One region of the Viridibacillus sp. d25.2 genome, then DNA from elsewhere that is predicted to be linked to it. Evidence: riboswitches for the same ligand, from Rfam matches in the RefSeq annotation. Region 1 holds a riboswitch; each other region holds the start of a gene.
What was found. Region 1 has a riboswitch for S-adenosylmethionine ahead of ACZLO7_RS17710 (VOC family protein). Riboswitches for the same ligand answer to the same signal wherever they lie in the genome.
Positions count from the first base shown of each region.

Region 2: another riboswitch for S-adenosylmethionine. It lies ahead of ACZLO7_RS20525 (methionine ABC transporter ATP-binding protein); the one in region 1 lies ahead of ACZLO7_RS17710 (VOC family protein).
Region 3: another riboswitch for S-adenosylmethionine. It lies ahead of ACZLO7_RS03125 (bifunctional homocysteine S-methyltransferase/methylenetetrahydrofolate reductase); the one in region 1 lies ahead of ACZLO7_RS17710 (VOC family protein).
Region 4: another riboswitch for S-adenosylmethionine. It lies ahead of ACZLO7_RS20890 (O-acetylhomoserine aminocarboxypropyltransferase/cysteine synthase family protein); the one in region 1 lies ahead of ACZLO7_RS17710 (VOC family protein).

Region 1 covers NZ_CM196652.1:3,584,770-3,586,975, reverse strand. Annotated here, with positions in the region: one part of gene ACZLO7_RS17715 (IS3 family transposase) at 1-720, shown strand, start outside; SAM riboswitch class I at 917-1,026, shown strand; gene ACZLO7_RS17710 (VOC family protein) at 1,137-2,066, shown strand; gene ACZLO7_RS17705 (amino acid ABC transporter permease) at 2,103-2,206, shown strand, end outside.
Region 2 covers NZ_CM196652.1:4,187,849-4,190,054, forward strand. Annotated here, with positions in the region: gene ACZLO7_RS20520 (methionine ABC transporter permease) at 1-238, opposite strand, end outside; gene ACZLO7_RS20525 (methionine ABC transporter ATP-binding protein) at 228-1,241, opposite strand; SAM riboswitch class I at 1,359-1,463, opposite strand; gene ACZLO7_RS20530 (carbon-nitrogen family hydrolase) at 1,543-2,206, opposite strand, start outside.
Region 3 covers NZ_CM196652.1:617,732-619,937, forward strand. Annotated here, with positions in the region: gene ACZLO7_RS03120 (class A sortase) at 1-660, shown strand, start outside; SAM riboswitch class I at 835-941, shown strand; gene ACZLO7_RS03125 (bifunctional homocysteine S-methyltransferase/methylenetetrahydrofolate reductase) at 1,015-2,206, shown strand, end outside.
Region 4 covers NZ_CM196652.1:4,272,212-4,274,417, reverse strand. Annotated here, with positions in the region: gene ACZLO7_RS20895 (NADPH-dependent oxidoreductase) at 126-857, opposite strand; SAM riboswitch class I at 1,051-1,164, shown strand; gene ACZLO7_RS20890 (O-acetylhomoserine aminocarboxypropyltransferase/cysteine synthase family protein) at 1,281-2,206, shown strand, end outside.

The DNA.
Region 1 (2,206 bases):
ACGCAAACACCAAAGGAGCTTCGAGACCAACAAATTGGTAACTTGTGCAAGCTACACAAATTTAGATACGGTTATCGAAAAATCACAAAATCATTAACAGGTATTAGTGAGAAAACAGTGCAACGTGTGATGCAAAAATATAACTGGCAGTGCCGTGTAAAAGTAAAGAAACGTAAACGTACGGGCCAACCAGCTTACATCGCTCCCAATTTATTAGCCCGCAATTTTAGTGCAACAAAACCATTAGAGAAGCTCGTAACAGATATTACCTACTTGCCTTTTGGACAAACCATGATGTATCTTTCAAGTATATTAGATCTGTTTAATGGCGAGATTATTGCACAAACTATTGGGTCTAAGCAAGATACAGCCTTTGTTTTAGATACGCTCAATCAATTACCTAATTTACCAGAGGGCTGCATTCTGCATAGTGATCAAGGATCTGTATATACATCTTATGTATATCAAAAAACAATCAAAGAAAAGGGAATTACCATGAGCATGTCTTGTAAAGGCACGCCCGTTGATAATTCCCCAATCGAAACGTTTCACTCCTCGCTAAAGTCTGAAACGTTCTACCTCGACGAAATTTACCGCACGACAAATACGCGCGTAATAAATATGGTCGAAGAATACATTTATTATTATAACAATATCCGGATTAAAACGAAATTAAACAGCCAGTCGCCGGTACAATATCGTCAACTGGCTGCAAAATAAGGTGTTTTCTTATTGTCTCAAAAATGATACTCAGTGCCTTTCTCTCATGCTAGTTTTTTTTATGTTCAAAATTCTAATTCGAATTAAGAGGATATTTTTCATGGAAATAAAATAATTGGGAAAAAATGTTGCTAAATTATAGAAAATGTTTTAAAATCAATTAAACCAATGAGTTAACTAGGAATATTAAATAGATTTCTTATCTAGAGAAACTGAGGGAATTGGCCCACTGAAGTTTCAGCAACCCCTATTGTTTAGGAAGGTGCTAAATCCAACATGATTGCATGAAATCATGAAAGATAAGAGTTGAATTAGCTCCCCCCTCAACTCTCTTTCTAAATTATGTAGAAAGAGAGTTTTTATTAGAAGTCGTTTATTCCGCAATTGGTTAATAAAAAACGAGAGAGGTTTTAAAGATGGTACAAAGAATTGATGGAAAACAAGAGAAGTTTGTATTGAATGGAGCGACACAAGTAGGAAGTGTCATTTTAAAAGTAAAGGATCTGGAGCGTCAAATTGCATTTTACGAAAATGTAGTTGGTCTTGATGTATTAGAGAGAAATATACAACATGCTAAGTTTGGTGGAAAAGGTAGTAACACAGTTATTTTTGAATTAGAAAAAACAGCAGAAAAATTACAACCAGCTAAAAGTACAGGTTTATTCCATACAGCATTTTTATTACCAAGTAGAGAAGCGTTTGCAACGAAATTTTTTGAAATTCTGCGAAATAAGGAAACGATTGATAGTCCAGTAGAACAGGCTTCACGTTTTCCGCACTTTGAACGCTTTATCCCGATTGCTAGATTAGATAGTGCAAGTGATCACGGATATAGTGAGGCGTTTTATCTGTATGATATTGAAGGAAATGGTATTGAGATATATGCTGATCGTAATCGTGAAGATTGGGATAAGTATCCAGGTGGTAGTAATCCACTTAACTTTAAAGAATTAGCTCCGTTAGCTGATTTTGAAACAGATGGTAAATTACCAACAGAAACAATTGTTGGCCATGTCCATTTGCGAGTGGCGAATATAGAGGAATCGGTAGATTTCTACGTCAATACATTAGGTTTTGAGGAACAGGTAATTATTGATACAGCATTCTTTATTTCGACAGGTGGCTATCATCATCATATTGCAGGAAATGTATGGTCGGGTGAGGAACTTCAAAAGGCGGAAAAGAATGAATCAGGATTGAAAGAAGTAAGGTTTAAATTACCGACCACAGAAGATTTTGAAACAGCAAAAAAATATATTAAACAACAAATACAAATTCAAGATTTGGGAAATGAGTTTGCGGTAGAAGACCCAAGTGGTAATCGTATTGTTTTTGAAATTGCATAAAACAATAAAAGTAAAATCGTTATAGAAGGTGACAAAATGAAGTTTGATTTTATGTATTTTTTAGAATCGCTACCTCAATTATTGAAGTATGTATATATCACATTAGGTGTTTCTGTGGTATCAATGATTATTTCATTCTG
Region 2 (2,206 bases), 600 kb from region 1:
CTACTAATAGAATGATATAAGGAATGGAACGAACAAGATTGACGATAAATCCTAGAATGCCATTTAAAAAACGGTTTCGTAAAGATAAACCTTTGCTTGTAACAAATAAAATAATACCTAATGGTAACCCGATGATTAGCGAAATGCTAAGTGAAATACCAACCATGAGTAATGTTTCACCAAATGCTTTCCATATATCTGGAAGCATGCTAAGGAAATGTTCGAAATCAAATAACATCGTTAATCACCTCCACAAGCGCACCGCGCCCTTCCAAATAAGAAATGGCTCTCTTCACATTATCCGGATGACCTTGTAGCTCCATTAGGAAAATGCCAAGCGGTTTTTCTTGAATATACTCAATAGTACCGTGCAGGAAATTCCCGTGTACATCGAAGTTTTGAATCATATCTGAGATGACTCCCTCACCAGCGACATCCCCTTTGAATAGCACTTTAACCATCTTCCCTTTGACACCATTAAGAATTGTTGGCGGAAGTTCAAATGATACAACACTACTGATAAACTCTTGGGTTAAAGGCTCAACTGGATTTGCAAAAATGTCATAGACAGCACCCTCTTCAATGACTTTCCCATCTTGCATAACAACCATGCGATCACAAATTTCTTTAACAACATCCATTTCATGAGTAATCAAGACGATTGTAATATCAAGCTCACGGTTGATTTTCTTCAGTAATCGTAAAATGGAAACTGTCGTTTTTGGATCAAGTGCTGAAGTTGCTTCATCACAAAGTAGTATAGATGGGTTATTTGCAAGTGCTCGAGCGATACCGACACGTTGCTTTTGACCGCCACTTAATTGTGCTGGATAGACATCGATTTTCTCAGCTAAACCAACCATTTCTAGCAATTCTTTTACACGAGCTTTAATATGTGCCGGCGGTGTAGCTGCTGCTTTTAAAGAAAATTCGATGTTCTCCCCGACAGTTTTTTGACTGATTAAGTAAAAATGTTGAAAAATCATACCAATTTTCAAACGAGCTTTTCGAAGTTGCTCACCTTTTAGCTTCGTTAAGTCTTGACCATTTACAACGATACTGCCACTCGTTGGTCGCTCTAATAAATTGATACAACGTAGAAGTGAGCTTTTCCCTGCTCCAGAGTAGCCTACGATACCGAAGACTTCACCTTTGTTGATTTTCAGTGATACGTTCTCCACGCCCGTTACTTTACCTTTTTTTGTTTTATATACTTTCATAAGATTCTGAATATCGAGCATACTGCATCCCTCAAATCTGTTTATATTATGTAACTTCTATAGAATTACTTGGTATTTACTCTATTAAAAAATACTTCTTTCAATTTTCTGAAAGAAGTATCGTAAATGTAAATTGGCGATTTATCTTCCAGAATGTACTCATTCTGTAGGAATTGGCACCTTCCCTTTTCAGGGGGTTGCCGGACGTCATAGGGCCTATCCCTCGGTCTCTCTAGATAAAGTTCAATATTCGTTTGTAAGTTATGAACTAAATATTACTGTGTAATATTCTAGTTGTCAAACACTTTTTAGAAATTTTGTATTATTTCGAAATATCTTTATATAATTCAGGTCGTCGATCATCATACACTGGGATTCGTTGGCGAATTTCGTCAACTATAGAGAAATCAACATCGATAATCGCCATTTCTTCATCTTCTCCACCAGTCCATAATACTTCACCCCAAGGTTCAATAACCATTGACTGACCGTTGAAATTCTGTTTTTTATGGCTAATTCGATTTACTGCAATAACAAAACATTGGCTTTCAATTGCACGTGCTTGTAATAAGGTTTTCCAATGATCGATACGCGGTGTTGGCCATTGTGCAGAAACAAAAATTACTTTAGCTCCGTTTAACGCGTGTAGACGTAACCACTCTGGGAAACGAATATCGTAGCAAATAACACCAGCGGCTGGAATATCACCCAACTCAAAGTTATTTTGCTTATCACCAGCGGATAAATACAAATGCTCGTCCATTAAACGGAAAAGATGTGCTTTGTCATATTCGCTAACAAGCTCTCCTTTATTGTTATAGACGTACATCGTGTTATAGAATTCACCATCTTTTTTTGTTGATACTGAGCCACCAACTATATGAATTTGCAGTTCTTTCGAAAGCTTTTGTAAAAAATCCTTCGTACGTTCCCCGTTTGAATCTGCTAGCTCGTCTAATTTCTTTAAAGCATAGCTAGAATTCCAC
Region 3 (2,206 bases), 1.5 Mb from region 1:
AGGAAAAAGGGAAGTTTGATTTTAGGTATTCTCTTCCTAGTAATCGGTTTAGTATTTATTTTCTATCGACCTATCATGGGTTATTTCATCTCGAATATGTCAAAAGCAACGATTGAACAACAAGACATAGAGATGGCTATGAAAAATCCAGATACGTCATTTGATTTTGAGCAAGTAGCTGATTTAAATGTCAAAGATGTTGTAAAGGCACAATTCAATCAAAAGAAACTAAATGCCATTGGAGCTATTAGTGTACCTCAAGTGAATATGCGATTGCCCGTTTTATATGGTGTGTCGAATACAAACCTAGCAGTTGGTGCAGGTACGATGAAACCAGATCAAAAGATGGGGAAGGCTAACTATGCGCTAGCTGGACATAATATGAATAATGGGAAGGCACTTTTTAGCCCTCTTACAAATGCAGAGGAAGGTATGCAAGTTTATTTGACTGACTTTAAAAAAATCTATGAATATAAAATTGAAAAAATGCATATTGTACAACCGGAGCAAATTGATGTTATTGATGATACAAATGACAAAATGATCACTCTTGTCACATGTAATTATGATGGCTCTAAACGCATGATCATTCAAGGTAAACTGGTTGAAACGAAGGATTATGATAAAGCAGAAAGTAATGAAATTTTTGCAAATAAATAGCAATGAAAGAAAGATCAATCTTTTAATATTAGGTCTTCAAAAGTCCTCTTTTTTTGTTTTGAAGCTAATATATACGTATAATACTGATTTTTTCTACAATTGCGAAAATCCACTTGACGATATTCATTTCAAGGGTTATGATTCTTTTAATTATTCTAACAATTAAATAAATATTTCTTATCAAGAGAAGCTGAGGGACTGGCCCTTTGAAGCTTCAGCAACCAGCCATTTGGTCAGGTGCTAACTCCAGCGGATTTACTGATTGTCCGAAAAGATAAGAAGGAGCGAACATCGTTATCGTCAAGCCTTCTTATTTATAAGAAGGCTTTTTTATGTAGAAAGGAAGAGATTTTAATGGGATTACTTGAAAAACTGCAAACACAAGTTTTAACGGCTGACGGTGCGATGGGCACTCTATTATATTCTTACGGAATCGATTATTGTTATGAGGAATTGAATATCACTAAACCTGAAGTGATTGAAAATATTCACCAACAATATATTAAAGCTGGCGCTGACATTATTCAGACTAATACATATACAGCGAATGCCATTAAATTAGAACGTTATGGTTTAGAGAGTTCAGTAAAAGAGTTTAATGAATCGGCAATCGCAATTGCAAAACGTGCTGCGGCACCTGGAGGACAATTCGTCTTAGGGACAATTGGTGGTATTCGCGGTATTCGTAAAAGTGAAGCGACACTAGATGAGATTATAGCTGCACTTGATGAGCAGGTTGGGTATCTACTATCGGGTAATCCAGACGGTTTATTACTTGAGACATACTATGATTTTGAAGAGCTTTCATCAGTAGTGAAGCATTTGCGCAAAGTAACAGATATACCAATCATCTCGCAAGTATCCATGCACGAGCCAGGAATTTTACAAAATGGCTTACTATTAAATGATGCACTACACCAATTAGAAGCTTTGGGTGCAGATATTATTGGAGTAAACTGCCGTTTAGGCCCCCACCATACAATCCAAGCGTTTGAAGATGTTGAATTACCATCAAAGGCACTCTTATCTGCGTATCCAAATGCAAGTCTACTAGATGTAGAAGATGGCAAAATTGTTTATGAATCAGAGGCTGATTATTTTGGTCGTGCAGGTGTTTTACTACGTGACCAAGGTGTTCGCTTAATCGGTGGGTGCTGTGGTACGACGCCGAAGCATATTGAAGCGGTTAAAAAACGTATTGCTGACCTACCACCAATTGAAAATAAAATTGTAAAAAAGAAAAAAGTAATTGAGATTAAAGAGGCGACACCAGATCATCATGTGCCACTTCATGAAAAGGCGAAAAAGGAACGTACAATTATCGTAGAGCTTGATACACCTCGCCATCTTGATACTGCTGCCTTTATAGAAGGTGCGCAAATACTCAATGCAACAGGGGTTGATGCTGTCACTATGGCTGATAATTCGTTAGCATCACCTCGTATTAGCAACATGGCAATGGGCTCTATTTTGAAAATGCAAAATAATATTCGTTCCCTCGCCCATATTACTTGTCGTGATCGTAATCTAATCGGCTTACAATCAC
Region 4 (2,206 bases), 690 kb from region 1:
TTTTTTCATAGATTTATGATTAAGTGAAGTGAAAGAGATGATGCGTATTAAAAGGAATCGAATTAGGTCAACTACAAATTAAAAACCTCTGAAACTAGATGTCCCTAATTTCAGAGGTTCTTTTATTACTTCCAATTAAATCCTTTTTGTGCCAAAAATTCATTAATATGTGGTCGGCGTTGCTCTATTAAGAAGTCAGCCATTTGTTTTGTCCAGGTAGCCATTTTACGATTTGATCCACGACTAGCGTAGTAAGCTTCCATTGTTGCATCATATTCATCTAGCAATGTGTCATATTGTTCTACATCATAATTATTTTCATGTAGTACAGCTTCTACTGGTAAACGGGGTTTTGTTTCATTTCGCTTCGTAGGTACACCGATTGTCATAGCAAACAAGGGGAAAACGTATTCTGGAAGCCCGAATAATTCGCTTATTTCATTTGGATTATTACGCGCTCCACCAATATAACAAATACCATAGCCTTGGTCTTCAGCAGCAATAACGAAGTTTTGAGCGAAAAGTGCAACATCTGCAACACCTACAAGTACGTTTTCCGCAGAGTCAGCAATAATTTCTATACCATTTTTTTGACCAGCAACTTGCAGTCGTTTAAAATCTACACAAAATAAAAACGAAGCACCTGCTGTTCCAAATTGGAACTCATTATTTGAAAGTTCTCCAAGTTTTTTCTTCTTATCTTCATCCGTAACCCAAATGACGCTGTATGCTTGTACGAAATGCGAGCTTGCCGCCATTTGTGCTGTTTCAATTAAATCGATAACGACTTCTTTAGGAATAATTTCTCCTGTATATTTGCGTACAGAAGAGTGACTACGTAGTAATTCTTTTACCATAATTCGAAACCCCTTTGTGAAATAAAAATATTTACTTTCTTTAGGCTACCATAATTTAAAGTCTACTTAAATTAATTTCATATGAGTAAACAGAGTATCTATTAAAATAATTTTCAGAAAAAACAAATAAAAGTATTGACATCAGTTTGATATATCTTCTATACTTGTCAACAAGATGGAACTGAATCAAATACTCTTATCAAGAGCGGCGGAGGGATAGGCCCTGCGATGCCCAGCAACCGGTGAGTGATGAACTCACAATGGTGCTAATTCCTACAGATTTTTAATCGGATCTGACAGATAAGGGGAGGAAAAATTGCGTATGCAACCCTCTTCTTAGCGAAGAGGGTTTTTGTTTTTCCATAAAATCCTCATCACACCTCCGATTTGCCATCTTAAAAAAACATTTAGGAGGAATAAATGATGACTAACTTACGTCCAGAAACTTTATTATTACACGGTGGCCAAGTAGCAGATCCAACAACAGGTGCACGTGCAGTACCAATTTATCGTACAACTGCTTACGCTTTTAATAGTACGGAGCATGCTCAAAAACTATTTGCGCTTGAAGAACCCGGTAATATTTATTCTCGTATTATGAACCCAACTGTCGATGTATTCGAAAAACGCGTTGCACTTTTAGAAGGTGGAACAGCAGCAGTAGCACTATCTTCAGGAATGGCTGCTATTTCATTTTCAATTTTAAATATTGCTCGTGCTGGAGATCATATCGTTGCTTCGGGTAGTTTATATGGCGGTACATATAATTTATTAGCCAATACTTTACCGCGCTATGGCATTACAGCTTCATTTGTAGATGAAAGAGATCCTGAAAATTTCCGTTCAGCAATTCAAAAAAATACAAAAGCGATTTATGTGGAAACAATCGGTAATCCAAGTTTAACTGTAGTAGATATTGAAGCCTTGGCAAATATCGCGCATGAAAATGAGATTCCATTAATTGTTGATAATACATTCCCATCACCATATGGTTCAAATCCAATCGAGTTCGGAGCAGATATTGTAGTACACTCTGCAACAAAATGGATTGGTGGACACGGTACAGTTATCGGTGGAGTCGCTGTTGATGCTGGAAAATTTGGTTGGACACAAGGGAAATTCCCTGACTATACTGAGCCAGATGCATCTTATCATGGTATTCGCTATGGTGTTGATGCTGCAAGTGCTGCATTCGCAACTCGTCTGCGCGTTCAATTACTACGTGATTTTGGTCCAACATTAAGTCCTGACAATGCATTCCAATTAATTCAAGGTCTTGAAACGCTACATTTACGTGTACCACGTCACAATGAAAATGCACAAAAAGTTGCAGAATATCTACGTAGTCA